DNA from 3 places in the Massilia litorea genome. Region 1 is predicted to be linked to each of the others. Evidence: predicted binding sites of a transcription regulator. Region 1 holds the regulator's gene; each other region holds the start of a gene.
What was found. The regulator HrcA, encoded in region 1, represses chaperone genes, less so after heat shock. The targets are predictions, from matches to a motif close to TTAGCACTCNNNNNNNNNGAGTGCTAA.

Region 1 (9,470 bases):
AGCTCGGGTTGTTGACGCAATTGACCGTAATCGTGTCGACTGCGTTGTCACCCATGGTGCCGGCGCCGTTGGTGACGGTGCAGGTCTGGGTAGCAGGCTGCTTGTACACGGTGACGCCATAGGTCTGGCCAAAGGTCACGACGGCTGGGAACACGAACTTCGTCGGATACGTTCCGTCGGTACCCTTGGCTATCGTCACCGAACCGCCGGTGCTGCCGTTAATCAATTGCAAGCCATCGCTCGCCAGGCCGGTGATCGTTCCGCCGATCGTATTCGCCACCAGCGAGCAGCTGATCACGGCGTTGATCGTCGTCAGGCGACCGGCCGTATCGGCAGTGCCGCCGGCCGGCGTGCAGGTCTGGTGCGCGGGGTTCGTTTTCACGGTGACGCTGTACGCTTTGCCGTAGTCGACCTCGCCCGGGAAGCTGTAGTTGACGTTCTTGACGTTATTGCCGGCATCCAGGCCCGCCGGCTTGACCGCCAGGTCGTTCGTCAGGTTGTTCTGAAGGACGAGACCGTCGTACTGCAGGCCGATGACCGTTCCATCTATCGTATAGCTCGAGGTGCCGCCGCCGCAGGCCGCAAGGCCGGCTGCCAGTGTCAGCGCGCACAGCGCCAGGATCGATTTCTTCAAAATACTCTCCACAGGATGTGATTAAGGCGCGGTGCAGGTGACGTCGACGGTCGCGCCGGCGGTGGTCATCGTGCCGGAGCCGTTCGCGATGGTGCAGGTCTGGCCTTCCGATTTCAGCACGGCCAGGCCGTACACGGCGTCTTCGGCAATCTCCGTCATCTGGACGGTCGCATCGGTCGGCGCAACCACCTTGCGGTCCGCGCCATTGACGAGTTCCAGGGTGCCCGGGTGCGGGCCGGTGATGCGGGCCGTCAGCGGATAGGTCTGCAGGGTGCAGACGATGCGCACGGTCGAGACGTTGAAGACCGCCTTGCCGGTACCGGTCCCCTGGACCACCTTGCAGCCATCGGTGCCGCCCGGCGTCGACGGCTTCGTATTCGGGGGCGAGGCGACGACCTTCACGTTGTACGTGGAATCGGTTTCGACCAGATCCTTGAACACGAAACTGGTCGCGCCGGCAGGAACTTCCAGGCGCGGACCGTCGTTGTTCGTCAGAACCAGACCCGCCTTGGTGTTGCCAACGACGCTGCCGCCGACATACAGATTGCCGCTGCTGCCACCGCAGGCGGACAGGCTCAGCGCGCAGGCCAGCGCAAGGCCGGCACGCAGGGGGGAACGAATCATAATTTCTCCAAAAAAGGGGAGGGACAAGGCGCGCAACCCGAGGCACCCAGTCGCATGGCAGAAGTTTGCCCATCATTTTAGTGCATTTGACAAGCCTCGGGCTCATTCGGCTTCGTATCAAGCTGTAACAGCACGCTGCAAGGGTGGGCGCACCGGCGGCGCGTTTGCATTTCGCCGCTGGCCTCGCTATGCTGGGCCTCCATACACGACCGCCGCCGATGAAGCCTTCCTACCGCCGCCCCTGGCCCAAAGCCATCCTGTTCGACCTCGACGATACGCTGTGGCCGATCGCCCCCGTCATCGTGCAGGCCGAGCAGACCCTGTTCGCGTGGCTGGCCAGCAACGCGCCGCGCGTGGCCGAACGGTTTACCATCGATAGCCTGCGCCAGGCCCGGCTCGAGCTGCTGGCGCGCCGCCCCGAATTCCAGCTCGACCTGGGCGCGCTGCGGCGCGCCGGCCTGATTGCCGCCTTCGAACAGGCCGGCGAGGATGCCGACAAGGTCGAGCTGGCGATGACCGAATTCTTCGCTGCCCGCAACGCCGTGATTCCCTACGACGACGTGCTGCCCGGCCTGCTGCGCCTGAAGGGGCGCGTCCTGATCGGGTCGGTCACGAACGGCAATGCCGACCTGCAGACGATCGGCTTGAGCCACCATTTCCACGCCTCGGTCTCGGCGCCCGGTTTCGGCCGCGCCAAGCCCGATGCGGCGATCTTCCATGCCGCCTGCGAAGCGCTCGGGGTGGCGCCGCAGGACGCCGTGCACGTCGGCGACGATTTGTTACTCGACGTGCAGGGCGCGCAGCGCGCCGGGCTGCGCGCGGTCTGGATGAACCGCACCGCCAGCCGCAGGCACCTGGAAGAGGGCGTGCAGCCCGATGCCATCGTGTCGAACATGGATGGCCTCATCGACTGGCTGAAACGCGAGCACAGTTAGCGCCAGGCGGCGCGCTGAGTTCCCACACCGCAGGCTGCAAGGTGCATAATAGCCGTGCAACCATTCTGCGCGCCACCACTCCCCATGCAACTTGAACCCCGAGCCCAAACCCTGCTGAAAGCCCTCGTCGAGCGCTACATTGCCGACGGCCAGCCGGTCGGGTCGCGTGCGCTCTCGAAAATTTCCGGCCTCGACCTGTCGCCGGCCACGATCCGCAACATCATGGCCGACCTCGAGGAGATGGGCTATGTCGCCAGCCCCCACACCTCGGCCGGCCGGGTGCCGACGCCGCGCGGCTACCGCCTGTTCGTCGACACCCTGCTGACGGTGCAGCACCTGGACGGCCAGCACGGCGTCGACGCCGAGCGCATGCGCTTGTCCGTCCAGCAGCCGCAAAAGATCATCGCCAACGCGGCGCAGATGCTGTCCTCGCTGACGCAGTTCGCCGGCGTCGTCCAGAGTCCGCGCCGCGAGTCGGTGTTCCAGCAGATCGAATTTTTGCGCCTGTCCGAAAAGCGCATCCTGCTCGTGATCGTCGATCCGCGCGGCGACGTCCAGAACCGCCTGCTGCTCACCGAAGTCGACTACACGCCGGCGCAGCTGATCCAGTCGGCCAATTACCTGAACCAGAACTTCGCCGGCCTCACCTTCGACGAAGTACGCCTGCGCCTGACGGGCGAATTGCGCCGGCTGCAGGAAGACATCGGCGGCCTGATGCAGACGGCAGTGGAGGCGGGCAGCGAGGCGATGGCCGAGGGCAGCGAAGAGATGGTGATCTCGGGCGAGCGCAATTTGCTGTCGGTCTCCGACCTCTCTTCGAACATGAGCTCCCTGCGCCAGATGTTCGAGATGTTCGAGCAAAAGACCGGCCTGATGCAATTGCTCGACATGTCGAGCAAGGCGGGCGGCGTGCAGATTTTTATCGGCGGCGAATCGAAGCTGGTGCCGATGGACGAGATGAGCGTGGTCACCGCGCCGTATGAGGTGAACGGCAAGATCGTCGGCACGCTCGGCGTCATCGGCCCGACGCGGATGGCGTATGAACGCGTGATTCCGATTGTCGACATCACGGCGAAACTGCTGTCGAATGCCTTGAGCAGCTCATGAAAAACGGCGCCATCGGCGCCGTTGTTCATTGCGGTTCGGCCGCGCTCAGCTGCCGCCGCGGTGCGGGCAGGCCGGCTTGATGCAATTGCCGTAGATCGCCAGCGCGTGCTCGGCGATTTTGAAACCGCGCTCGCTGGCGATCTTGTTCTGGCGCGATTCGATTTCTTCGTCGAAGAATTCCTCCACATGGCCGCAATCGAGGCAGACCAGGTGGTCGTGGTGCGAACCGGCATTCAGTTCGTAGATCGCCTTGCCGGTTTCGAAGTGGTTGCGGTTCAGCAGGCCGGCCTGCTCGAACTGGGTCAGCACGCGGTAGACGGTTGCCAAGCCCACGTCCATGTTCTCGGCCAGCAGGATTTTATAGACGTCTTCCGCCGTCAGGTGCCGCACTTCACTGTTCTGGAAAATTTCCAGGATTTTCAGGCGCGGCAAAGTGGCCTTCAGGCCGCTCGCCTTCAGGTCGGTGGGACTGTTACTCATGTTTGTTACTCGTAGATAGGCGGAGTGCTTTATGATATAGCGTTTTGGAAGCTCCCGCTTACGTTTTGAGGTTACTTATGCGCGTCTTTGATGCCGTTGTTTATCGTGTAGTGCATCGTTCCCATGCCCGGGCTGCGCTTGCCGCCGGCCTTGCCTGTACGCTGGTCCTGTCCGGCTGCGCCTCGTGGCGCAACCAGACCAAGCCGGCCGCGCCGGTGAACACCTCCCCGGCTGCCATGGCCTCCGATGCCGGCAAATCGGCTTCGCTGGCGAATGCCGGTGCGCAAACGACCGAAGGCACGCGGCTGCAGAAATTCCTGTGGATCTTCTCGCCTTACCGCCCGGACATCCAGCAAGGCAACTTCGTCTCGCAGGAAATGCTGGACCAGCTGAAAGTGGGCCAGACCCGCGAGCAGGTGCGCTTCCTGCTCGGCACGCCCCTGTTGATGGACATGTTCCATGCCGACCGCTGGGACTATCCGTTTTATCTCGCACGCGGCAACGGCGAGCTGACCACCAGCCGCGTCACCGTGTATTTCAAGGGTGACGTGGTCGAACGTTTCGAGGGCGGCAACCTGCCGACCGAGCGCGAATACATCGACCGCATCGCCGGCCCGGCCAAGAACGTCGTCAAGGAAGCGAAAAAAGCGGAAAATGCCGCCGCCTCCCGTCCGGTCGCGCCAGCAACGAACGCCACGCCCGCCACTTCCACGACCACACCGTAAGACAGCCATGACGCAACTGAAAATCGCGGTCGCCGGCGCCAGTGGGCGCATGGGCCGCATGCTGATCGAGGCGATCGCCGCCGCTCCCGACACCGTCCTCGCCGGCGCCCTCGACGTCGCGGGTTCTCCCTTCATCGGCCATGACGCCGGCGCCTTCTCGGGCCAGCTGACCGGCGTCGTGATCGAGTCCGACCTGGCGCGCGCGCTGGCCGATGCGGACTGCCTGATCGATTTCACGCGTCCCGAAGGCACGCTCGGGCACCTGGCCTTCTGCGCCGCGAACAATGTAAAAATCGTGATCGGCACCACCGGCTTCGACGAGGCCGGGAAGGCCGCGATCGCCGCCGCCGCCGAAAAAATCGCCGTCGTCTTCGCGCCGAACATGAGCGTGGGCGTGAACGTGACCCTGAAACTGCTGGAGCTGGCCGCCAAAAGTTTTAACGAAGGCTACGACATCGAGATCATCGAGGCGCACCACCGCCACAAGGTCGACGCGCCGTCCGGCACCGCCCTGAAAATGGGAGAAGTGATCGCCGATGCCCTCGGGCGTGACCTGAAGGAATGCGCGGTGTACGGGCGCGAAGGCGTGACCGGCGAGCGCGATCCGTCGACGATCGGCTTTGCCACCGTGCGCGGCGGCGACATCGTCGGCGACCATACGGTGTTGTTCGCGGGCACCGGCGAGCGCATCGAGATCACCCATAAATCGAGCAGCCGCGTGACCTATGCCCATGGCGCCCTGCGCGGCGCGCGCTTCATCGCCGACAAGGCGAACGGGCTGTACGACATGCAGGACGTCTTGTCCCTGAAAGGGTAAGCCATGGCAGTGGCAGAACTGAACGGCGCCGCAATCGTCAACGAAGCGACTTTCCTGGCCGAGAGCCGGCGCGCGTTCGGCTTTCATACGGCGACCGGCGACACCATCGACACCTGGGTCGATTGCCTGAGCTACCTGCGCGACGACGAGAACATGACCAAGTTCCGCCTGCAGCCGGACGAGGTGCTCGAAATCGTCATCACCGACAGCGGCGCCCTGCGTTCCCGCCTGCCGGACCTGATCGACGAGATCGTGTTCTGCGTCGGCGGCATCAACGATCGCTACGAGGACTACGGCGAGAAGCCGGCGCTCGAACTGGTACTTCGTTAAGCGGTCCGCCCCGGCGTGGCGTCTCCTTCCGACCTGACCGCGGCCGACCTGCAGTCGATCGCCCGCTACGTCATGCCGATCCTGCCGCTGCGGCCGGCGAAGCTCGGCTTCCTGTTCGGCACGCGCCACGGCGTCGAGGCCTTCTGCCGCGAGACCTACCTACTCTGGCAGCGCGGGATGTTCGAGCGGCTGCTGGTCTCGGGCGGCGCCACGGCGGGACAGGAAACGCCGGAAGCGCTGGTCATCGGCGCACGGCTGGTCGAACTGGGCATGCCGGCCTCGATCCTGATCCTCGAATGCGCAGCGACCAACACCGGCGAGAACGTGATCCTCGGCCGGCGCAAGGCCGCTGAAACGATCGACCTGGCACGGGTCGACAGCCTGCTCGTGATCGGCAAGGTGTGCGCGATGCGGCGCTACCTGATGACGCTGGCGCGCCACTGGCCGGGCGTATCCGTCTCCGCCTGCGCCATCAATTATTTTGGCCTGCCGGCCGAACGCTGGCACGAGCACGCCGAATTCCGCGCCCGCGTGCTGGCCGAATTCCACAAGATCCCGGCTTACCTCGAGCAGGATTTTTTGCGCGAACTGGACGGGCATCCGCCTTACCCCGTGCTGAGCGCCGGCGCATGAGGCGCCTCGCCAGGGCGCTGCTGGCGCTCGCCGCACTGCTGCTGGTCTACCTTGCCATCGTCGCCTGGTGGGCGGCGGCCTCGGTCGACACGCTGCTGGCGCATCAATCCGCCGACACGGCGCCGCAACTGTCGCAAAGCCAGCTCGCCATCCTGCTGCGGATCGAGGACCCGACCTTCTTTTCCCACCGCGGCCTGAGCCTGGCCGACGGCCAGGGCGTGGCGACCATCTCGTCCGCCGTCGCACGCGACCTGTTTTTATATGGCCCACCGCTCGACGGTCCGAAAGGCGTGCTGCAACGCGTCTACCGCGCCGTGTTCGACTGTTGCCGCAAGGTCGACCTCGGCCGCGACACGATGGCGCTGGTGCTCGACGCCAGCGCCTCCAAAGCGCGCCAGCTCGACCTGTATGCCGGCGGCGTCTACATGGGGCGGCATGAGGGGCGCCAGCTGCGCGGCCTGGAGCAGGGCGCGCAAGCGTATATCGGCAAGCCGCTGGCCGCGCTCGACGACGACGAGATGGCGCGCCTGGTTGCCCTGATCAAGGCGCCGAACGAACTCCATCCGCTGCGCAACCGCCAGGCCTACGAACGCCGCCTGGCGCGGGTAAAAGCAGTGCTGGCAGGGCGCTGCAAGCCGGACGGCTGGCTCGACACCAACTACGCGCATTGCGCCCCCTGAGCGGCGCCATTGCGGCATCCAAGCAACAGCTATATATTTCTTTGTAGAAATAATAATTGGCCTGTGAGAAACTCTCGATCATCAGGCCGCATCGTCTTTTCCGGGTAGCGGCACCGTCCATTTTCGGGAGGGCAGCATGTTCATCGTCTGGGGAAAGAAACCCGTTTATCGCAGGCTCGGCTATGTTGCCCACTTCTGTCCGATCTGCCGCGGACCGAAGCCGTTCGAGATCCGGCGCGTCGGCTCGGCCGGCCACCTGTATTACGTCAGCTTCGGTTCCGGCGAACTGGTCGGTTACGAGCGCACCTGCCAGGAATGCGGCACGGCGCTGCAGGCGGAACCAGCCGACCACGCGGCGATCGCGCAGCGCCTGGCGCCGCTGCCCGAGCTGATCCGCGCAACCTTCCCCCAGCTCGAGCAGGTGTTCGCGGCCAGGCTGGCGCTCGAGGAGCAGGTGCGCTTCAACCCGGCAGCGCTGTCGGCGGACGACCGCCAGGCGCTGATCCGCGGCCCCTTCCTCCTGATGTCCGCCAAGGTGGACCAGCGCTTCGCCCGCACCCATATGGACATCGGCATCGGCCTGGCCATTGCGGGCGCCATCGCCCTGACGCTTTTCGGGCCGGGGCTGGTCCATCTGATCGCGCCGTCCACGGACGGCGGCAACCTGGCCCTGTCCTGCCTCGCCGTCGGCCTGGCTGCCATCGTCTGGCAGGCGGTCGCCTCGCGCCCGCGCTTCGTGCGCCGCGCCGTGCTGCCGGTACTGGCCCGGGCCCTGCGGCCCCTGAAACCGACGCAGCACGAGCTCGAAGCCATCGTCGCCGAGCTTGGCCAGCTCAAGCACAAGATGGCCAAGCGCATCGATGTCGCGGAGCTGCAGGCGCAGCTCGGGCCCAGGGCAGGGGCTTGACGAACATTGGTCCGCTGCCTCGTCCGTAGGGTGGGCACCCCGTGCCCACGCGGATTCGACATGCCGGCAACAGGCAGGCAACAGCCCGATGGGTGCGTGCATGCGATTTCAGGCGCACAGGGGCTATTGCCTGTGCTTCAAGCGGTTGACGTGATCCGCGTGGGCACGGAGTGCCCACCCTACGAATGAGGCCGCAGACGCGCTCATCGCGCCATCCCGCGCTGCTTCGCCGCAGTGCAAGATGAAACAGTATAATGTTCTGCTCCACCCTCTCCAATTCCGTCCGCAGAACATCATGCAAGATAAATATAGTCCCGCCGAAGTTGAACAGGCCGCGCAGGCGTACTGGAAGTCGATCGATGCCTATAAGGCCGTCGAGAACGACCCACGTTTCCCGAAAGGCAAGTACTACGCCTGTTCGATGCTGCCTTACCCATCCGGCAAGCTGCACATGGGCCATGTGCGCAACTATACGATCAACGACGTGATGTACCGCTACCTGCGGATGAACGGCTACAACGTGCTGATGCCGATGGGTTGGGATGCCTTCGGCATGCCGGCCGAGAACGCGGCGATGGCGAACAATGTGCCGCCGGCCGAGTGGACCTATTCGAACATCGCGCACATGCGCGGGCAGATGGAATCGATGGGCCTGGCCATCGACTGGTCGCGCGAGATGACCGCCTGCAAACCCGAGTACTACAAGTGGAACCAGTGGATGTTCCTCAAAATGCTCGAAAAGGGGATCATCTACCAGAAGACCGGTACCGTGAACTGGGACCCGGTCGACCAGACCGTGCTCGCCAACGAGCAGGTCGTCGACGGCAAGGGCTGGCGTTCGGGCGCGCCGATCGAAAAGCGCGAAATCCCGATGTACTACGTGCGCATCACCGATTACGCCGACGAGCTGCTCGACTTCGTCGACAACAAGCTGCCGGGCTGGCCGGAGCGCGTGCGCACCATGCAGACCAACTGGATCGGCAAGTCGGTCGGCGTGCGCTTCGCCTTCCCGCACGTGATCATGGACGACGCCGGCGAACTGATCAACGAAGGTAAACTCTACGTCTTCACGACCCGCGCCGACACCATCATGGGCGTGACCTTCTGCGCCGTGGCGCCGGAGCACGCACTGGCCCAGCACGCGGCAAGGAACAATCCGGAGCTGGCCGCCTTCATCGCCGAATGCAAGCTCGGTTCCGTGATCGAAGCCGACATGGCGACGATGGAAAAGAAGGGCATGCCGACGGGTCTCTTCGTCACCCACCCGGTCTCGGGCGAGCAGGTGCCGGTCTGGGTCGGCAACTACGTCCTGATCACCTACGGCGACGGCGCCGTGATGGGCGTGCCGGGCCACGACGAGCGCGATTTCGAATTCGCCAAAAAATACGATTTACCGATCAAGCAGGTGGTCGAAGTCGAAGGCCAGGAATATTCGCTGGATGCATGGCAGGAGTGGTACGGCGACAAGGAACACGGCCGTACCATCAACTCGGGCAAATATGACGGCCTCGATTACACGGCGGCCGTGAATGCGGTGTCGGGCGACCTCGCCGCCCAGGGGCTGGGCGACAAGAAGGTCACCTTCCGCCTGCGCGACT
Region 2 (9,470 bases), 590 kb from region 1:
CAGGCCGAGATTGCGCACCTGCTCGACTACGTGGCGACGCCGGGCTGCCAGTTCAACCGCAACGGCAGCTGGCACGACGGGTCGGAGGCGCGTGCGCATCTGCAGAAGAAGTACGACTACCTCGTCAAGCGCGACCTGGTCACGAACGCGGAGTCGTTCATCGAGCGTGGAGCGACGCAGAGCAGCATGAGCGGCAAGCCGTATCTCGTGAAGTGCGGGGGAGGGAAGGCGGTGGCCAGCGCGGTGTATATGAAGGAGGAGTTGAAGCGGTTTCGGGGGAAGGCGAGCCAGTAAATCGTGCGCCGGTCCCGGGCAGTGTTTTCACGCGAACGGTTTGCAGCCGCACATGCGTGGGCATGCCCACGCGGATGCTAGCCCAACTGCAAACCGTTCTCCTCGCACCACCCCGCCAGCACCGCCCGCGTCTGCGCCTCGCGGAAGTCATGCCAGCGCTCCGTCAGGCCACGCTCCTCGACCAGTTCGCTGAAATGGCGATACGCATCCGAACGCTTGAACATCTGGCGTACGCGATCGGCATCGTCAGCCATCGCTGCGTCGGCGAAATCGAACACCAGTTCCAGCCCGAGATCGAGCTCGCTCATGTGTGGCACGGAAATGTAGCGCTCCGAGGTATCGATATCGTCCGGCAGGGACGCCAGTTCCCCATCGACCATCTCCGAGCGGATGTGCACCTGGCCCGTATCGAGGGATACCCAGGCTTTGTCCGGGGTTCCCGGCTCCGACACAATCAATACCGCATCCTCGAGGTCTTCCGCATTCACGACAGGCATCGCAATCTCCCAAAAGTAAAAGCCCGCAAGGCGCGAACCGTGCGGGCTTTTCAAACTGCAGCAGGGCGCCGGCGAACCGGCGCCCAAGGACATTACATCATGCCGTCCATACCGCCCATGCCGCCCATACCACCCATGCCGCCCATGCCGCCGGCTGGCTTGTCTTCAGCCAGTTCCGACACCATGCAGTCGGTGGTCAGCATCAGGCCGGCGATCGACGCTGCGTTTTGCAGTGCCGAGCGGGTGACCTTGGCTGGGTCCAGCACGCCCATTTCGACCATGTCGCCGTAGGTGCCGTTGGCGGCGTTGTAGCCGTAGTTGCCGGTGCCGCCCAGCACTGCCGAGACGACGACCGATGCTTCTTCGCCTGCGTTCTGGACGATCATGCGCAGCGGCTCTTCCATTGCGCGCAGGACGATCTTGATGCCGGCTTCCTGGTCAGGGTTGTCGCCCTTGACTTGCAGGTTGGCGCGGGCACGCAGCAGGGCGACGCCGCCGCCTGGCACGATGCCTTCTTCAACGGCTGCGCGGGTGGCGTGCAGCGCGTCTTCCACGCGTGCTTTCTTTTCCTTCATTTCGACTTCGGTGGCAGCGCCAACCTTGATCACGGCAACGCCGCCGGCCAGCTTGGCCACGCGCTCTTGCAGCTTTTCGCGATCGTAGTCCGAGGTCGCTTCTTCGATCTGGACGCGCACCATCTTGACGCGCGCTTCGATGTTTTCAGCCGAACCTGCACCGTCGATGATGATGGTGTTTTCCTTGCCGACTTCGATACGCTTGGCCTGGCCGAGTTCAGCCAGCGTGACCTTTTCCAGGGTCAGGCCGACTTCTTCCGCGATCACCTGGCCGCCGGTCAGGACAGCGATGTCTTCCAGCATGGCCTTGCGACGGTCGCCGAAGCCAGGCGCCTTGACGGCAACGGTCTTCAGGATGCCGCGGATGTTGTTGACGACCAGGGTCGCCAGCGCTTCGCCTTCGATGTCTTCGGCGACGATCACCAGCGGACGGCCGGCCTTTGCAACTTGCTCCAGTACCGGCAGCAGGTCACGGATGTTCGAGATCTTCTTGTCGCACAGCAGAACGAACGGATTGTCGTGGATGGCGACTTGCTTGTCCGGGTTGTTAATGAAGTAAGGCGACAGGTAGCCGCGGTCGAACTGCATGCCTTCGACGATGTCGAGTTCGTCGTTCAGCGACTTGCCGTCTTCGACGGTGATGACGCCTTCCTTGCCGACTTTTTCCATCGCTTCAGCGATGCGCTCGCCGATCGAGTAGTCCGAGTTGGCCGAGATCGCGCCGACCTGGGCGATTTCTTTCGAGGTGGTGCATGGCTTGGAGATCTTGGCCAGCTCTTCGACGGTGGCAGCAACTGCCTTGTCGATGCCGCGCTTCAGGTCCATCGGGTTCATGCCGGCGGCAACGAACTTCATGCCTTCGCGCACGATGGCTTGTGCCAGCACGGTCGCGGTGGTGGTGCCGTCGCCGGCGTTGTCGCTGGTCTTCGAAGCGACTTCCTTGACCATCTGCGCGCCCATGTTCATGAGCTTGTCTTTGAGTTCGATCTCTTTCGCGACCGAGACGCCGTCCTTGGTGACGGTCGGGGCGCCGAACGAGCGGTCCAGCACGACGTTGCGGCCTTTAGGACCCAGGGTGACCTTGACTGCATTGGCGAGGATGTTGACGCCTTCAACCATCTTGGCGCGCGCTGCGTCGCCGAAAATTACTTCTTTAGCTGCCATTTTTTATTTCTCCGAGAGATATTCTGAGGGGAGGATTACTTGACCAGCACGGCCATGATGTCTTCTTCGCGCATCACCAGCAGTTCCTGGCCGTCGACCTTGACGGTCTGGCCCGAGTACTTGCCGAACAGGACGCGGTCGCCAACCTGGACTTCCAGTGCACGCAGCGTGCCGTTGTCCTGGACTTTGCCATTGCCGACGGCGAGGATCTCGCCCTGGTCCGGCTTCTCGGCGGCTGCATCAGGGATGATCAGGCCGGAGGCAGTCTTGGTTTCCTGGTCGAGACGCTTCACGATAACGCGATCGTGCAGAGGGCGAAGGTTCATGCAAAACTCCTTTATTCAGTGGTTTGGACTAGCTTTGTTTGCGTTGATTGCCGCGTCGCATACTGCGCCGCAGCTTTGAAAGAGGTTGTTAGCACTCTCATCTAACGAGTGCTAATTATAGGGACGACATCAGGGTATTTCAAGCGGCGATGTTGCAAAATAAATTGCAAGAGCTTGTTTTGCCTCAACTGCCGGGATGACGCGGCAGCTTGCTGGGCCGTGGCCGGCGCAGGTACGGAGCGGAGAGACTAGCACCGATGCCAAGACGGCTGACGCACTGTTGGTGGGGAATTGATCGGTGTCAAACGAGGGGATGGAAGGCGATAAGGACTGCGCTTCCGGATATGCAGGCGCAGCGCTGCTACCGAAATGCAGCCAGATAAGCCTTGCCGCGCGCGGCTACCCGCCGCGACGCTATACACTGTGGTCCCCGCCGGGCAGGGCGCAGGCTGTGCTCTCCTGTTGACTGTCTAACCAGAACAGACCTATAGTTACGAATGATTTCCGAATTCCAAGACCTATCCGACAAAATCGAGCGGCTCGCCGAGCTGGTCGTGTCGCTGCGCAGCGAGAATGCGCAACTGCGCCAGACCAACCTGTTACTGAACGAAGTGAACATGGCGCTCGTCGAACGCCTTGTCGAGGTCCAGCACAAGGTCGAAGCCGTGATCGAGCAATTGCCTGCGCCGGAAGAAGCGGAAGACGCGGAAGGTAGCGCGGAAGAGAGCGCGGCAGACGCCGCCGAACCCCTGGATGCCGAGGCTGCCCGATGATTTACCTGGATGTGACGATCATGGGCCAGCCTTACCGCCTGGCCTGCAAGGAAGGCGAACAGGCGACGCTGCGCGATGCCGTGCGCTATCTCGACGGCAAGATGACCGCGCTGCGCGATTCGGGCAAGGTCAAGGGCAACGACCGCATCGCGGTCATGGCCGCGCTCAGCGTGGCCGCGGAATTCCTCTCGGTGAAGTCGCCGCAGGGACCGCTGTCGGACATGACGATGCTCGAAGTGAAACAAAAACTCGAAGCGATGCACAAGGTCCTCGACCACACCCTGGCGCCGCAGGAAAATTTGTCCTGACCGGGCAAATTCGTTTGACATGACGGTTCAAGCGAGTAAACTGCGAGGCACCCTGCGGTGTTCGAGATTGCCATATATTCCTTGAACCATTTACATGCATAGGTTGCGGGATAGTGTTTGATGGGCGTGAGCGTCGCTAGTTCGACGAACCCGAAATTGAACTGACTGTGACCACCTTGAGCCATCAGGTTCGGGATGCCGGCAAAAAACGGCACAGGCGGGGCTACATTCCATGAAGCGGTTGCGAGCAAAAGCACGCAGCCGCTTTTTTACGCGCGCAGGTTTTATCGGCCTGCTTTTTTTTCAGGAGATCCGATGCGCTACTGGTTGATGAAATCCGAGCCCGATGAAGTCAGTTTCGACGACGTTCTCGCCGCACCGGGCCAGACCGTCGCCTGGTTCGGCGTAAGAAACTATCAGGCCCGCAATTTCATGCGCGACGCCATGCAAATCGGCGACGGCATCCTGTTTTATCACTCCAGTTGCGCCGTTCCCGGTGTCGCGGGAATAGCGGAAGTGGCGAGCGGCCCTTATCCCGACGCTACCCAATTCGACAGTGCCGGCAAATACTTCGACCCGAAAGCGACACAGGCGCAGCCGCGCTGGATATCGGTCGACGTCCAGGCGAAAGAAAAGGGGCGCTATTTGACGCTGGCCGAGATGCGCGCCATGCCCGTATTGGAAGACATGGTCCTGCTGCAGAAAGGCAGCCGCCTTTCCATTTCGCCGGTGACGAGCGGGCAGTGGAATGCGATCCTGGAATTCGTGCGCACGAAAGATTGAGGAGCTTGCGGTTCGGTGCGCGAAAGCGCTTGCAATAGTTCGATGGTTAGCTAATAATCGATTCCATGAGCACCGTATTCAAAGCCCTCTCCGATCCGACCCGCCGCAAGGTGTTGCAGCTGCTGCAGGCCGGACCCATCGGTGCGGGAGAATTGGCGGCGATGTTCGACGTTTCCAAGCCGACCATGTCGGCGCACTTCGCCGTGCTCGTCAACGCCGGCCTGATCGAGGCCGACAAGCAGGGGCGCACGGTTACGTACCGCTTGAAGCTGTCGGTGCTGGAAGAGGCCTTGCTTGCCTTTGCCCAGACGTTTGGATTGCAGGTCACGCGGCCGCAACCCGGCCATCTCGATGTCGGATCGAACGAGGAGAAGTCATGAAAAGCACTTTCCCGCTGGGCCGTGCCTTGCTTGGTGCGGTAATGATCGTCGGCGCGTGCGCAGCCCTGAAATGGGCCGCGCCGGAACACTTGTCGCTCGAGTGGTCGCAACGCCTGACCGGTGCCTTGCTCGGCTTTGTCGTGGTGTTCTACGCGAACGCGATTCCGAAATCGCTGACGGCGCTGGCGCGCTTGCGCTGCTCGCCCCAGGCCGAGCAGGCGGCGCGCCGCTTCGCTGGCTGGAGCCTGGTGCTGGGCGGACTCGGCTACATGCTGGCCATGCTGTTCGCGCCGCTGGCCTCCGCGCACCTGCTCGGCGGTGGCGTGCTGATCGTGGCGCTGGCCGCGGCCCTGTGGCGCTGCTTCGGCGCCGGTTCGGCGGCCGCCCGCGGTTGAGGAGGGCGCCGCCTCAGGCAACTCAGGCGGCCCGCTTCAGCCATTCGCGCGGCGAAGCACCCATCTGCGCAGTAAAGGCGCGCGTAAACGTGGACGGACTCGTATAGCCCGTGCGGCTGCTGACGAGTTTGACCGGCATGCCCTGGCGCAGCAGCCTGCCGCCGAGGGCGATGCGCCAGCGGCTGAGATATTCGCCGGGCGGAATCCCCATCACCTCGCGGAAATGTTCCACGAAGCTGGCGCGCGACATGCCGGCGAGCCTGGCCAGTGCGGCAAGGGTCCACAGCTCGTGCGGGCGCTCGTGGATCGCCGTCAGCGCCGCCGACACCTGGCGGTCCGCCAGGCCGGCCAATAAGCCCAGCGACAATTTTCCGTTGTCGAATTCGCGACGCACTACCTGGACCAGCAACACATCGCACAGCCGGTCCAGGATCAATTCGCGGCCGGGCGCCGTGCCTGCCGCCTCGCCGAACAGCAGATCGAGTGTCGGCCCCAGCCCAGCGATCTCGGCCAGCGGCATATGCAGGCAGCCGGGCAGCACCCGGACCAGCGGATTGGCCTTGCCCCCTTCGAAGACGATGTCGGCGCACAGCAGCAGGGCAGTGTGCCCGGCGGGAACCTGCAAGCGATGGTTGGTGCCGTGCGGATAAAGAACCAGCGAAGGCAGGTCGATGCGCAGGAGCGCGCCATCGTCGTGCACGAACTCGACCGGCCCCTGGCGCACCAGATGCAGGTGGCCGGCACTGCCATTCTCATGGAACTGGTTGGCGTCGCAAAACGGACCGTTGTAGAAGATGCGGGCGCTGAATGCCTGGCGCCCCAGCAAGGATGACAGTTTGTCCATTTCAATAAAGTTCGACGCAGAGCCGCGTATTCTGGACGATTCGCGTAGTTTCCGTGTGGAAATTATCGTCAAATTCGTCGAAAATGCAACGCTTTGCCGGCAGCCCGCCGCTTTCTGTCCACTCTACTGTCATGAAAAACCTCCGGATCAAATACCTCATCGCAACGGTGACCAGCGCACTGATTGCCGTGACCCTCGCCGTTGGCGGCCTCGGTTATTTCTCGACCCAGCGTGCGGTCGAATTGCTCGAGAACTCGACCTTGCGCACTGCCAACCAGCAGCTTGCCCTGGCAAGCATGGTGCACCGCATGGAAACCAATCGCAGCCAGCTGCTGCAGGCGCTCCAGCACAATCCCGACAGCAAATATGCCGTCATGCATGACCACCCCCTGGCAAACCACTTCAACAATATCAACAGCAACACGGCCGCGCTGCTGGCGGAGCGCGACAAGCTGCTCGATTCCTTGCGCAGGCCCGAAACGCGAGCAGCCGTCGCCCGCTGGCGCCAGGACAGCCAGGAATTTGGCGTCGAGCTGATCGGCAACGCCGCGCGCGCGCTCGAGGGCGGCGATTGGGACAAGGCGCAGGAGATCCTGATCCGCCAGGTCAACCCGAGCTACCTGAAGGGCCAGCAAGCCTACAAGGCCCTGCAGGATTACATGAGCACGCGCAACGTTCACGAGAGCGAGGCACTCCATGCCGAACTGCGCAGCCTGAACCGCCTGATTGTCGGTGCCATCGCGTTCGCCGTCCTGCTCGCCGTTGCGGCTACGCTGTACCTGGTCGCGGCCATTACCCGTCCGCTCGGCACCGCGGTCGACCTGGCGCGGCGCGTCGCCGGCGGCGACCTGAGCGCGCAGATCGTGGTCGATACACGCAACGAATTCGGCCAGCTGCTCGGCGCCTTGCGCGACATGAACACCAGCCTGGCCGGCATCGTGGGCGAGGTGCGCAGCGGCAGCGACGTCATCGCCACGGCCTCAAGCCAGATCGCCGCCGGCAACATGGACCTGTCTTCGCGTACCGAACAGCAGGCCAGCTCGATCGAGGAAACGGCCGCGTCGGTGGAGGAGCTCACCACGACGGTGCGCCAGAATGCGGACAATGCGCGCCAGGCCAACGGCCTGGCGGCCTCGGCCTCGGATGTGGCCACGCGCGGCGGCGCCGTGGTGCGCGAGGTCGTCGGTACGATGGGCGCCATCAACGATTCGGCGCGCAAGATCGTCGACATCATTGCCGTCATCGACGGCATTGCGTTCCAGACGAACATCCTGGCGCTGAACGCCGCCGTCGAGGCCGCCCGTGCCGGCGAACAGGGCCGCGGCTTTGCCGTCGTCGCCTCCGAAGTGCGCAGTCTCGCCCAGCGCTCGGCCGGCGCGGCAAAGGAAATCAAGGCCTTGATCACCGACTCGGTCGAGAAAGTCGACAGCGGCAGCCGCCTGGTCAACCAGGCAGGCACGACAATGGAAGAAATCGTCCATAGCGTACGTCGCGTGGCCGCCATCATGGAGGAGATCACGGCGGCGACGAGCGAGCAGAGCGCAGGAATCGAACAGATCCACGAGGCCGTCAGCCAGATGGATCAGGTCACCCAGCAGAATGCCGCCCTGGTCGAAGAAGCCGCCGGCGCCGCACAGTCGCTGCAGGACAGCGCGGCCGGGCTGGTGCAGCGGGTCAGCGTTTTCAAGCTCGGCCACGCTGTGCATGAGCGGCGTCCCGGCGTGCGTCCGGCTGCCGCGTATCCGAAGCTGGAAAGGGCCGCCACCCGGGCGGAGTGGGCCGCGTTCTGAAGCGCGTCGCTACGCTGGCGGACGGTGGGGGAGGGCCCGCCGTCCTGCGCAAATAGTTGCACGTGAAGAACGGCAACAATTCACGGGTTGACATAGAATCCACGCTTTCTCTCGTCGGATTCCTCAATGTCCACGGCATCGCCCTCGCTCGCCACACTGGAAGCCAACCTGACTTCCACCCTCGTCGCCAAAATACGGGATTTCGCTATCTTCATGCTGTCCCCGGATGGACGCGTGGCGACGTGGAATGCCGGCGCCCAGCGCGCCAAGGGCTATACGGCCGACGAGATCATCGGCCACGCCTTCGAATGCTTCTATACGGAGGAAGACCGCCTGGCCGGGGTCCCGCGCCAGGCGCTGGCCACCGCGCAGGCGGCCGGCGTCTTCGAAGCCACCGGCTGGCGCGTGCGCAAGGACGGCACCCGGTTCTGGGCGCACGTGGTGATCGATCCGCTCTACGACGACGATGGTTCCCTGATCGGTTTCGGCAAGGTGACGCGCGACGTCACCAAGGCGCGCGACGCACGCGAGCGCGAACAGCGGGCCCAGGATGCGTTGCTGCAGGCGCGTACCGAACAAAGCAAGCACCTGCTGCGCCTGGTCGAGCAGGCGCCGGGCTTCGTTTGCTTCTTCCGCGGCCCGACGCATGTCTACGAATTGCAGAACGAAGCGCACCACCGGCTGGCTGGCCACCGCGACATCATCGGCAAACCCGTGCGCGAGGCCTTGCCGGAGCTCGCGGGCCAGGGCTTCTTCGAGCTGCTCGACGACGTGTACCAGTCGGGCCAGCCGCACGTGGGCCGCGGCGTGCCGCTCACCGTGCACCGCCCGGACGGCGCGGCAGTCGCCAGCTATATCGACTTCGTCTACCAGCCCATCTTCGACGAGAACGGCAGCGTGCTGGGGATTTTCTCCCAGGGCAGCGACGTGACCGAGCAGGTCATCAATGCGCGTTCCCTGGTACAAAAGCAGAGCGAGCTCGAGCAGACCATCCTGGACCGCACCAGCGCCCTCGAGGATGCGCGCCGGGCGCTTGCCCGTGCCGATGCGCTGCAGCTGAGTAATACCTTTTTCCAGAGCCTGTTCGAGCAGGCGCCCGGTTTCATCTGCGTGCTGAAAGGGCCGGCGCATGTCTTCGAACTGGCCAACGGCGCCTACCGCAAGCTCACCGGCGAGCGCGACCTGATCGGGAAAGACGTCCGCGATGCCTTGCCGGAGGTGGAAGGCCAGGGCTTTTTCGAGCTGCTCGACAAGGTGTATCAAACCGCAACGCCCGTGGTTGGCCAGAGCGTGCAGCTCGAACTGCAGGACGTGCCCGGCAAGATCGTCACGCATTTCGTC
Region 3 (9,470 bases), 1.4 Mb from region 1:
GCGCCCTATGAGCGCGCCTGCCAGGTCGCCTTTTACCTCAAGACGCACAAACCCCGGTCCAAGGTCGTGGTGCTCGACGCCAATCCCGTCATCACCTCGAAACGGGCCCTGTTCGAGCGGGCATGGCGTGACCTGTATCCCGGCCTGATCGACTACCTGCCGGGCAGCGAGCTGCAGGGAGTGGATGTGGCGACGAAGACCGTCAGGACCGCGTTCGATACGGTCAAGTCCACCGTACTGAACATCATTCCACCCCAGCGCGCGGGCAAGCTTGCCCAGGAGGCCGGCCTGGCGAACAGCGAGGGGCGCTGGTGCGAGGTCGACTTTCTCAGTTATGCCTCGACGGTACTGCCCCGGGTCCACGTCATTGGCGATGCGATCGAATCGGGCTTGCCCAAGTCGGCCCATATGGCCAACGCCCAGGCGAAGATCTGTGCGCGTGCCGTTGTCGACCTGATGCTGGGCCAGGCGCCAGACGCGGCACCGGCCTTTGCCAATACCTGCTACAGCTATATCGACGACCGGCAGGCAATGCACATCTCGACCCTGTACCGGTACGACGCGGCGAAGAAGAGCATGCAGGCGGAAGGGGCCGGCGTGCTGTCCGAGCATGCATCTGCGCAGGAAGGTGTCGATGCCGATGCCTGGGCGCGGCAGATCTGGGCGGATGTGCTGAGTTAGGGCGCAGTTGATCGAACGCCGTAACGCGTGGGCAATGCCCACCCTACGGTGCACCACCGTCCGCAGCAAGTTCAATCAACTGTGGCGTAACGTAGGGTGGGCATTGCCCACGCGTTCACCGTTTGAAACCATGCGGCCCGTTACATTGACCAACAAATTTGCCAAAAAAAAAAGCGGCCCGCGCGGGGCCGCCGTGTCCTTCAACGCCTGGCTGCTTACACAAACGCCGCCAGCGCACCTTTCATCTTCTTCAAAGCCGCCGACTCGATCTGGCGAATCCGCTCGGCCGACACGCCGAACTCTTCGGCCAGCGTGTGCAGGGTCGCACCCGAGCCGTCGTCGTTCGCCAGCCAGCGCGCTTCGACGATGCGGCGCGAACGCGGGTCGAGCTTGCCCAGCGCCGTTTCCAGGCCTTCGGACTGCAGGCGCGTGACCTGCTCGGCTTCCAGCACCTTGGTCGGTTCCTGCTGGTCCGAGGACAGGTAGGCGATCGGCGAGAACTTGTCGTCTTCGTCGTCGGTCGGCGCTTCCAGGGCGATGTCGCGGCCCGAGAGGCGGGTTTCCATCTCGATCACTTCCTCACGCTTGACGTCGAGCATCTTCGCCAGGTCGTCGACCTGGGTCGGGGTCATCGCGTCCAGGCCCACCTTGTTGCTGCGCAGGTTGAAGAACAGCTTGCGCTGGGCCTTGGTCGTGGCGACCTTCACTAGGCGCCAGTTCTTCAGGATGTATTCGTGCATCTCGGCCTTGATCCAGTGCATCGCGTACGACACCAGGCGCACGCCCTGGTTCGGGTCGAAACGCTTCACGGCCTTCATCAGGCCGATATTGCCTTCCTGGATCAGGTCCGCGTGCGGCAGGCCATAGCCCAGGTAGCCGCGCGCGATCGACACCACCAGGCGCAGGTGCGACAGCACCAGCTTTTGCGCGGCGTCGAGATCATTCGCATCCCGCAGCCGCTTTGCCAGCGAAACCTCTTCCTCGTGGGTCAGCATCGGCAGGCGGTTGACGGCGGAAATATACGCGTCGATATTGCCGAGATTGCCGGTGAAACCGAGGTTCAAGGCACGACTGCTGGTCGGAACCAGTGCGGATTGTGCGGACATCATCATTTTCCTCGTAGAGTAATCTTTGCTGCATCGATCAGGTTCCCGGGACATCCCGGAAACTGATGGCACGCTTATCTTCAAGCCTGTGCCGGATGCGTTTCAGATCTTGTTTACCTTCACTTGAGAACATATATTAGCACTCCCCATGGGAGAGTGCCAGCAACGCCCCCGGATCGGAAGAGCGTTTAAGTTTCATCAAAGTATTTCTTTGCGGAATCGAAAATAGAGCAATTTACTGTAGAACAGAGGCTTGCATTATTGTTGAGATAGCTCAAACGTATCGGACATGCGGCAGCGGTCAGGACTCAGGTTACGGGTCCGGGACACGTGGTTTCTGTTAGTTGGCGCACCGAGGAAGAAGTTCAGCGCTCAGAAGGGAAGATGTCTGGCGCGCTGGCGGCGTCAATACCTACAAATGGGGGCGTGAAAATTTGCAGGGCGGCACAACATGGGCAGGCGATATGGCCCGGGCAGAATCGCCCGGCCATACTGCCTTCGTCTCCCTGCGCGGCCTCAGCGCATGCGCGCCAGGTGGCGCTGCACCGACAGCAGGGCCCCGACCAGGCCGAGTCCGGCACTGATGGCCAGCAAGCCCGCCACTTCCAACGCGCCGAGCGGCGCCAGCTGGAATTCCGACGCATACAGCCGCGCGAACTCGGCGATGGCATTGTTGAGCGGATGCAGGCCCAGCGCGACCGCGACCAGCGCCACGGCGCCGGCGCACAGCCCGAGCAGGGCGCCCGTGTAATAGAAAGGACGATGGATGAAATTGTCGGTCGCGCCCAGCAGCTTCGAGACGGCAATTTCCTCACGCTGGGTCAGGACCTGCAGGCGGATTGTGTTGAACACGACCGCAATCACCACCACGCCCAGCGTGACCGCCAGCAACAGTAGCGCCAGGCGCAGGATGCCGAGCAGGGCGGCCAGGCGTTTCACCCAGGCCGAATCGACTTGCACGGTATCGACCTGCGGCAGCGCGCCCATCTGCTCGACGATGCCGTCGATGCGCGCGGCCTCGACGGTGCTATTGAAACCTTCCAGTTTCATCACATAGCTGTCGGGCAGCGGATTCTCGCCCAGGGTGTCGAGGGCGGCGGACAGGCCGCTGCGGTCTTTTAAATCGTCGAGCGCCTGTTCGCGCGGCACGAACACGATCCTGGCCTTGCTGCCCTGCAGGATCTGGCGCAGCCGGGGTGCGAGCGCCTGCGCCTCTTCGCGCGTCGCGCCCGGTTTCACGAACAGGCTTACTTCCGGATCGACCGATAACTGCTCCGACATCGGACGCACGTTGTCGAGCAGGGTGATGCCGGCGAAGGGCAGCGCCAGCGCCACCGCGACGACGAGCACATTGAACAGGAAGCTGCCGGGCGCCTTGCGCAGGGTGGACAGCGCCGCGCCGAGCGCGAACTGGTGCTGGCGGATCCAGGGGCTCATGCCGCACCTCCAACACGGTCAGTCGGGACGAGTTGGCCATGTTCCAGGCGAATCACGCGCGCCGCGCCGTCGAGCACCTGCTCGTCGTGGGTCGAAATCAGGCAGGTCACGCCGACGGAATGAAAAGCGCGCAGGGCGTCGAGCACCTTGTCGGCGGCCACCCGGTCGAGGTTGGCCGTCGGCTCGTCGGCCAGGATGATCTGCGGCCGGTTGACGATCGCACGGGCAATCGCCACGCGCTGCTGTTCGCCGCCGGACAGTTCCAGCGGATGGGCTTTCGCACGGTCGAGCAGGCCGACCTTGTCGAGCGCGGCCCGGGCCCGTTGCTCGGCCCCGGCCTTGGGGGCGCCGGTAACCAGCAGCGGCAGCATCGTATTGGCGAGGATGTTGCGGTCGTTCAGCAGGCGCTGGTGCTGGAAGATCAGGCCGAGTTTACGGCGCAGGAAGGGGATGCCGGGTTTGCCCAGCTTGCCGATGTCCTGGCCGAACACGATCACGCGGCCGCTGCTCGGACGCTCGATGGCGGCGATCATCTTCATCAGGGTCGACTTGCCGGCGCCGGACGGGCCGGCCAGGTAGACCAGTTCGCCCTTGTCGATGTTCAGGGATACCTCGCGCAGGGCGGTGGCATCGGCGGAATATTGCTTCGAAACGGAGTGGAATTCGATCATCTGCATTTATCCGAGCAGCGCTTCGACGAACTCTTCTGCATTGAAAGGCTGCAGGTCGTCCAGCTTCTCGCCGACGCCGATGAAGTACACCGGCACCGGACGCGTGCGCGCGATCGCGGCCAGCACGCCGCCCTTGGCCGTGCCGTCGAGCTTGGTGATCACGAGGCCGGTCAGCTGCAGCGCGTCATCAAAAGCCTTCACCTGCGCCAGCGCGTTCTGGCCGGTATTGCCGTCGATGACGAGCACGGTTTCGTGGGGGGCGCCATCCATGCCCTTGCCGATCACGCGCTTGATCTTTTTCAGTTCTTCCATCAGGTGCAGCTGGGTCGGCAGGCGGCCGGCTGTATCGACCATCACGACGTCAACGCCGCGTGCCTTGCCAGACTGCACCGCGTCGAAGGCGACCGCGGCCGGATCGCCCGAGGCTTGCGAGATCACGGTGACGTTGTTGCGCTGGCCCCAGACCATCAACTGCTCGCGCGCAGCGGCGCGGAAGGTGTCGCCGGCGGCCAGCAGCACGGACTGATCCGAGCGCTGCATGTGCTTGGCGAGTTTGCCGATGGTGGTGGTTTTACCCGCACCATTGACGCCGGAAATCATCATCACGAGCGGCTCATGGCGGCCCAGTTCCAGCGGCTTTTGCAGGGGCGCGAGCATCTCGATCATCAGCGTTTTCAGCGCGGCCTTCACGGCGGCGGCGTCGAGCAGCTTGTCCTCCTTCACCTTGCGGCGCAGGCTATCGAGAAGAAACTGGGTCGCGTCCATGCCGGCATCCGACATCAGCAGCGCGGACTCGAGTTCCTCGTACAGGTCTTCGTCGATGCGCGCGCCGACGAACAGCAGCGACAAATTGCTCGAGGTCTTGGACAGGCCCGCCTTCAGGCGCGTCATCCAGGACCGTTTCTTTTCCGCTTCGCTGGTCGGGCGTTCGGCCGTTTCTTCGATGAAGAGGTCGGCTTCAGGGACGGCTTGCGTTACCGGGGCAGGTGCCAGGGCAGGTGTAGCAGGCGCCGGGGCGGGCGCAGGGGCGGGCACAACCGGCGCCGGCACAACCTCGACCGGCGCCGGTGTGTCGGCGGCTTTTTTTCTTTTAAAGAAACTAAACATGGATTGAATGGTGGAGGGTAGTGCATGCACATGCCGGACAAAACCGCCGGCACGACGAAAAGGGTCGCGCGTATTTTACCAGAGGGAGGTACTGACGAATCGGCAACGAATTGCCATCGAATTGGACAATGCAGAACGCTGCCGATATGCGCAAACGCGACAGTTCTGAAATGCGGCCCCAGGCCTGCCGACGACCTGGAGCGATCGAATCGTGCGCCCGGGTGTGTCCGTGCGCGCTGGTCTACAGTATGGGTTCGACCAGCACCGAACAGGAGGAAAAGCCCATGAAACGGTCCACGCTGCGCAACTCGCTCGCCTGGCTGTTCATTGCCCTCGTCGCGCTGTTCCTGACGCATCCGACAGCGGAGCAGCAAAGCGTGTTCGACGGCCCCTTGCCGCTGCCGGCCGATCTCGAGCCCCTGCTGCCGGGCTAGCGAACGGCCGCCAGTCGACTTATTGCCGGTTGCGGACCCACCAGTTGCCCTTCTTTTCCGGGGCCACCGGGCTCAGGCGCCAGGCGCCGTAGGGGTTATTGAACAGCGAGCCTTCGCCGTAATCGACCGCCGCCACCTTTTCGACCCGGTACACGGGTTTGCCCTCGCTGACCGAAAAGGTGTGGCCATCGGCCAGTTGTGGAGAACGTTCGAGCAGGTAGCGGGTGAAGAAGCGCAGCATGTCGGCCGCCTGCGTCTTGTCGCCCCCGCTGGTGATCGCTTCCGGCAAGCCGAAGTTGTGCATACCGCAGGAATAGACCTCGGCGCCGGCCACGTAGACCACCAGCGCCCGGTGCGCCGTCAGCTGGTCGAGCTGTTCGCACATGTCGATCCAGTAGGCCGGGGCGTGGGCGATCCCGGTGCTGTCGACCTTCACGCCAAGGCCGCCGCTATCGATCAGGGCGGCGCCGGCGCGCATCATCGCCTCGGCCGCTTCGCGCGAACCGCTGGGTCCTGCCAGGTAGGCGACCGACGCGTGGTCGTCGATGTCGGCCATCGCCTCGGTGGAGGCCCAGTGCGGACCGGCCCTGGCGAAGTCCGCCGCCAGGTTCGGATCGGCCCCTTGCAGCACGAGTTCGCAGGCGAAGCCGGTCTCGGCGTCGCGCAGCACGGTGCCCGTCAGGGAATAACCGATGGCGCTGACGGCGATCTCGTCGGCCAGGATGCTGCTGTTGTCCCATGGACCGGGAATGCACAAGACCAGTTCTGGGGTGGTGCTCACGGTGTTTCGTCTCCTTATCGTTTTGCCTGGCGCGCAGGCCCGTTGTGCATGCTGCCGTCGAGCAGCATAGCGCGTTCGGCGCAATGCTGCGTTTGGCAATCGAACCAGGGTCGAGGACCGTGCTGGAGCGTTCGTGCGAGGTGATAAAAGGTGAGAATTGGACCATCTTAATTCGGTAAACTATTCGCGAAACGGGATCTGCTCGCGTGGCGGCGTGATTCGCGTTTTAACCAAAAAAGGACGGCCCCTGATGCACCTTAGAATAATTACGGGCTTTGCCGCGCTTCTCGCGCTGGCCGCGTGCGGCGGAGGCAGTTCGCAGCCCGAACCGGCACCAGTCAATACGCAGGGACTCTGGTATCAAATCAATCCATACGCATTTTCCGAATTCCTGCTGCCTTATGTCCTGGTCCAGAATGGGGCCGACATCGTCGTCAAGCATTGCGACCGCTCCACCTCGGGCTGGAAGCTGCAGGGGAGCACACTGCTCGAAACGAATGGGGCACCTGCGAATTGGCACATCGCGGGCGACAACGCGATCATCGGTAAGCTTGGCGCGAGCGGCGGCGTCGAGTGGCGGCGGTTTTCAAATTCCCCCGTCTTCGACTCGGGGCGGGTGTCATTCCAGGGAGCATCCCTGACGCCCTTGCAGGCGAGCCAGGATGTCTGCGCTGCCAGGGCGAGCGCGACGTACAAGGACGTGAACGGGACCGATATCAGTTCGGCCGGCATCATGATAACCGCCCCCTACCAGGGCAGCCATGTGCGGATCGACCTCAACTTCGCACCCCCGCGCAAGAGTGGCGTCAGCCTTCCCGCAGCTTATGTGCCCTTGAGCGATTACCTGCGCACGGGTGAGTTCGTGGTCGGCGACAGCACGTACTTCGTTCAACATCTGGACAGCGCCGCCCACGTGCAAGTGCGCTCGGCCGCATTCACGGCGTCGAAAGGCCGCGACAGCCTGACGATCACAGGGGGCAAGATCACGGTCGGTGTTCTCGCCAATGGCGCATACACCTTCAACGGCAGCCTGACCACCGACAGCGACGGGCCGCTGGCATTCAGCGCCGAGCTGACGCTGGAACGGCGCTTGTAGCACCTGCCGTCGCCGTTTGCGGTGCAAGCGGGCCTTAGCCCGCCTGTGCCGCCTGCGCCGCCTTGCGCATCGCCTCCAGCGTGAGGTTTGGCGTAATCAGGTTGCCGTCGTAACGTAATTCGATCAGGGCCGGCAGGTTCTTGCCGTTCGCGTGTTCCAGTGCGCGCGCCAGGGCCGGCGCGAAGTCGGCCGTCTTCTCGACGATTTCCCCATGCCCGCCGTAGGCCCGCGCCAGCGCCGCGAAGTCCGGGTTGTGCAGGGTCGTACCCGAGACGCGGCCCGGATAGGTTTTTTCCTGGTGCATGCGGATGGTGCCGAACATGCTGTTGTTGAAGACGATGATGATCACGCCGGCCCCGTACTGCACGGCGGTCGCCAGTTCCTGGCCCGTCATCATGAATTCGCCGTCTCCCGCAAAGGTGACGACGGTGCGCTGCGGGTCGACGATTTTTGCCGCGACACCCGAGGGCACCGCATAGCCCATCGCGCCGTTGGTCGGCGCCAGCTGCGTGCGCATGCCGCCATAGCGCCAGAAGCGGTGCGCCCAGGAGGCGTAGTTGCCGGCGCCGTTGGTGATGATGGTGTCGCGTGGGAGCGTCGCCATCAGGTCCTGCACCACTTGCCACAGGTCCAGCGGCGCTTCGCCGTTCCTGAAGATTGGCGGCTGCTCCTGGTAAGCGGCGAGATCGGCCTTCGCCTCGGCGACGGTATGGCGCCAGGCGCTGGCATCGACCGGTTCCATCGCGGCCAGCATGGCGGTGACTTGCGGCGCGCCGCTGGCGATCATCAATTCGGCCTGATAGACGCTGCCCAGTTCCTCGGGGTCGGCGTGGATGTGGACCAGGCGCTGGGCCGGCACCGGCGAGGCGAGCAGGGTGTAGCCGCCGGTCGTCATCTCGCCCAGGCGCGGGCCGATCGCAATGACGAGATCCGCGTCCTTGACGCGCGCGGCCAGTTTCGGGTTGATGCCGATGCCGACGTCGCCGATGTAATTCGGGTGGGCGTTATCGAGCAGGTCCTGGAAGCGGAAGGTGCAGGCGACGGGAAGTGCGTTCGCTTCGGCGAAGCGTTGCAGGTCGGCGCAGGCCTGCGCATTCCAGGTGCCGCCGCCGAGCAGCACGATCGGGCGCTGCGCTTCGGCCAGCATCGAACGCAGGGTATCGATTTGCGCAGCGCTTGGCGCCGCCTGCACCGGCTGGTAGCGGCGGGTGTCGGCCACTTCTGCCGTATCGATCAGCATGTCCTCGGGCAGGGCCAGCACCACCGGGCCCGGACGGCCGCTGGTCGCAATCTGGAACGCGCGCGCGATGTATTCGGGGATGCGGTCGGCGCGGTCGATCTGCGCCACCCATTTCGCCATCTCGCCGTACATGCGGCGGTAGTCGATTTCCTGGAAGGCTTCGCGGTCGACGAAATCGTTGCCGACCTGGCCGATGAACAGGATCATGGGCGTGGAATCCTGGTAGGCCGTGTGCACGCCGATCGAGGCGTTCGTCGCGCCGGGGCCGCGGGTGACGAAACAGATGCCGGGCTTGCCGGTCAGCTTGCCGTAGGCCTCGGCCATGAAGGCCGCGCCCCCTTCCTGGCGGTTGATGACGAAGCGGATCTCGGAGTCATGCAGGGCGTCGAGCACGTCGAGATAGCTTTCGCCGGGCACGCCGAAGGCGGTGTCGACGCCGTGAACGTGCAGTGCATCGACCAGGATCTGGCCGCCGGTGCGGGAAGGGTGCGTCATGTGTCGGTCATCCTTGAAAGGTAGGCATCGTGGCATTCTATGCAATCGCCTGGCGGCGGGCTTTTCAAATGGCGACACCGATTTTCAAAAATGGCGGCGCTTACCCCCATCGGTTACAATGCACCCCGTGAAGCAGGCCAGACAGCCGCTGGCTGGCACTCTCAAGGTGCCGGCGGGAGGAAGGTCCGGACTCCACAGAGCGGGGTGACGGTTAACGGCCGTCCGCCGAAAGCCGCTGGCGCAAGCCAGGGGTATAAGGCGAGGAATAGGGCCACAGAGACGAGCGTATTCAGTTACGGTGAAACGCGGTAACCTCCACTCGGAGCAATTCCAAATAGGCACGCGTTGATGTTGCTCGCGGAGCGTGCGGGTAGGAAGCTTGAGCGCCGGAGTAATTCGGCGCCTAGAGGAATGGCTGTCAT

Region 2: a site for HrcA is predicted at 2,945-2,971, ahead of groES (co-chaperone GroES). Genes of this name have one in related genera too.
Region 3: a site for HrcA is predicted at 1,924-1,950, ahead of rpoH (RNA polymerase sigma factor RpoH). Genes of this name have one in related genera too.

What each region holds. Positions count from the first base shown of each region.
Region 1 covers NZ_CP062941.1:1,716,922-1,726,391, forward strand. The annotation lists gene LPB04_RS07605 (hypothetical protein) at 1-634, opposite strand, end outside; gene LPB04_RS07610 (hypothetical protein) at 656-1,258, opposite strand; gene LPB04_RS07615 (HAD family hydrolase) at 1,477-2,193, shown strand; gene hrcA (heat-inducible transcriptional repressor HrcA) at 2,278-3,300, shown strand; gene fur (ferric iron uptake transcriptional regulator) at 3,346-3,780, opposite strand; gene LPB04_RS07630 (outer membrane protein assembly factor BamE) at 3,858-4,505, shown strand; gene dapB (4-hydroxy-tetrahydrodipicolinate reductase) at 4,513-5,322, shown strand; gene LPB04_RS07640 (barstar family protein) at 5,326-5,652, shown strand; gene LPB04_RS07645 (YdcF family protein) at 5,668-6,285, shown strand; gene LPB04_RS07650 (transglycosylase domain-containing protein) at 6,282-6,965, shown strand; gene LPB04_RS07655 (hypothetical protein) at 7,102-7,872, shown strand; gene leuS (leucine--tRNA ligase) at 8,168-9,470, shown strand, end outside.
Region 2 covers NZ_CP062941.1:2,303,110-2,312,579, forward strand. The annotation lists gene LPB04_RS10175 (YfeK family protein) at 1-294, shown strand, start outside; gene LPB04_RS10180 (UPF0158 family protein) at 372-791, opposite strand; gene groL (chaperonin GroEL) at 884-2,530, opposite strand; gene groES (co-chaperone GroES) at 2,566-2,856, opposite strand; gene LPB04_RS10195 (hypothetical protein) at 3,354-3,629, shown strand; gene LPB04_RS10200 (cell division protein ZapA) at 3,626-3,937, shown strand; RNA gene ssrS (6S RNA) at 3,984-4,165, shown strand; gene LPB04_RS10210 (EVE domain-containing protein) at 4,253-4,720, shown strand; gene LPB04_RS10215 (metalloregulator ArsR/SmtB family transcription factor) at 4,786-5,100, shown strand; gene LPB04_RS10220 (hypothetical protein) at 5,097-5,495, shown strand; gene LPB04_RS10225 (AraC family transcriptional regulator) at 5,518-6,339, opposite strand; gene LPB04_RS24365 (methyl-accepting chemotaxis protein) at 6,471-8,129, shown strand; gene LPB04_RS24040 (response regulator) at 8,256-9,470, shown strand, end outside.
Region 3 covers NZ_CP062941.1:283,360-292,829, reverse strand. The annotation lists gene LPB04_RS01205 (NAD(P)/FAD-dependent oxidoreductase) at 1-681, shown strand, start outside; gene rpoH (RNA polymerase sigma factor RpoH) at 897-1,790, opposite strand; gene ftsX (permease-like cell division protein FtsX) at 2,304-3,224, opposite strand; gene LPB04_RS01190 (cell division ATP-binding protein FtsE) at 3,221-3,895, opposite strand; gene ftsY (signal recognition particle-docking protein FtsY) at 3,902-5,002, opposite strand; gene LPB04_RS01180 (hypothetical protein) at 5,287-5,436, shown strand; gene LPB04_RS01175 (DUF4261 domain-containing protein) at 5,456-6,217, opposite strand; gene LPB04_RS01170 (hypothetical protein) at 6,375-7,313, shown strand; gene LPB04_RS01165 (thiamine pyrophosphate-binding protein) at 7,348-9,048, opposite strand; RNA gene rnpB (RNase P RNA component class A) at 9,178-9,470, shown strand, end outside.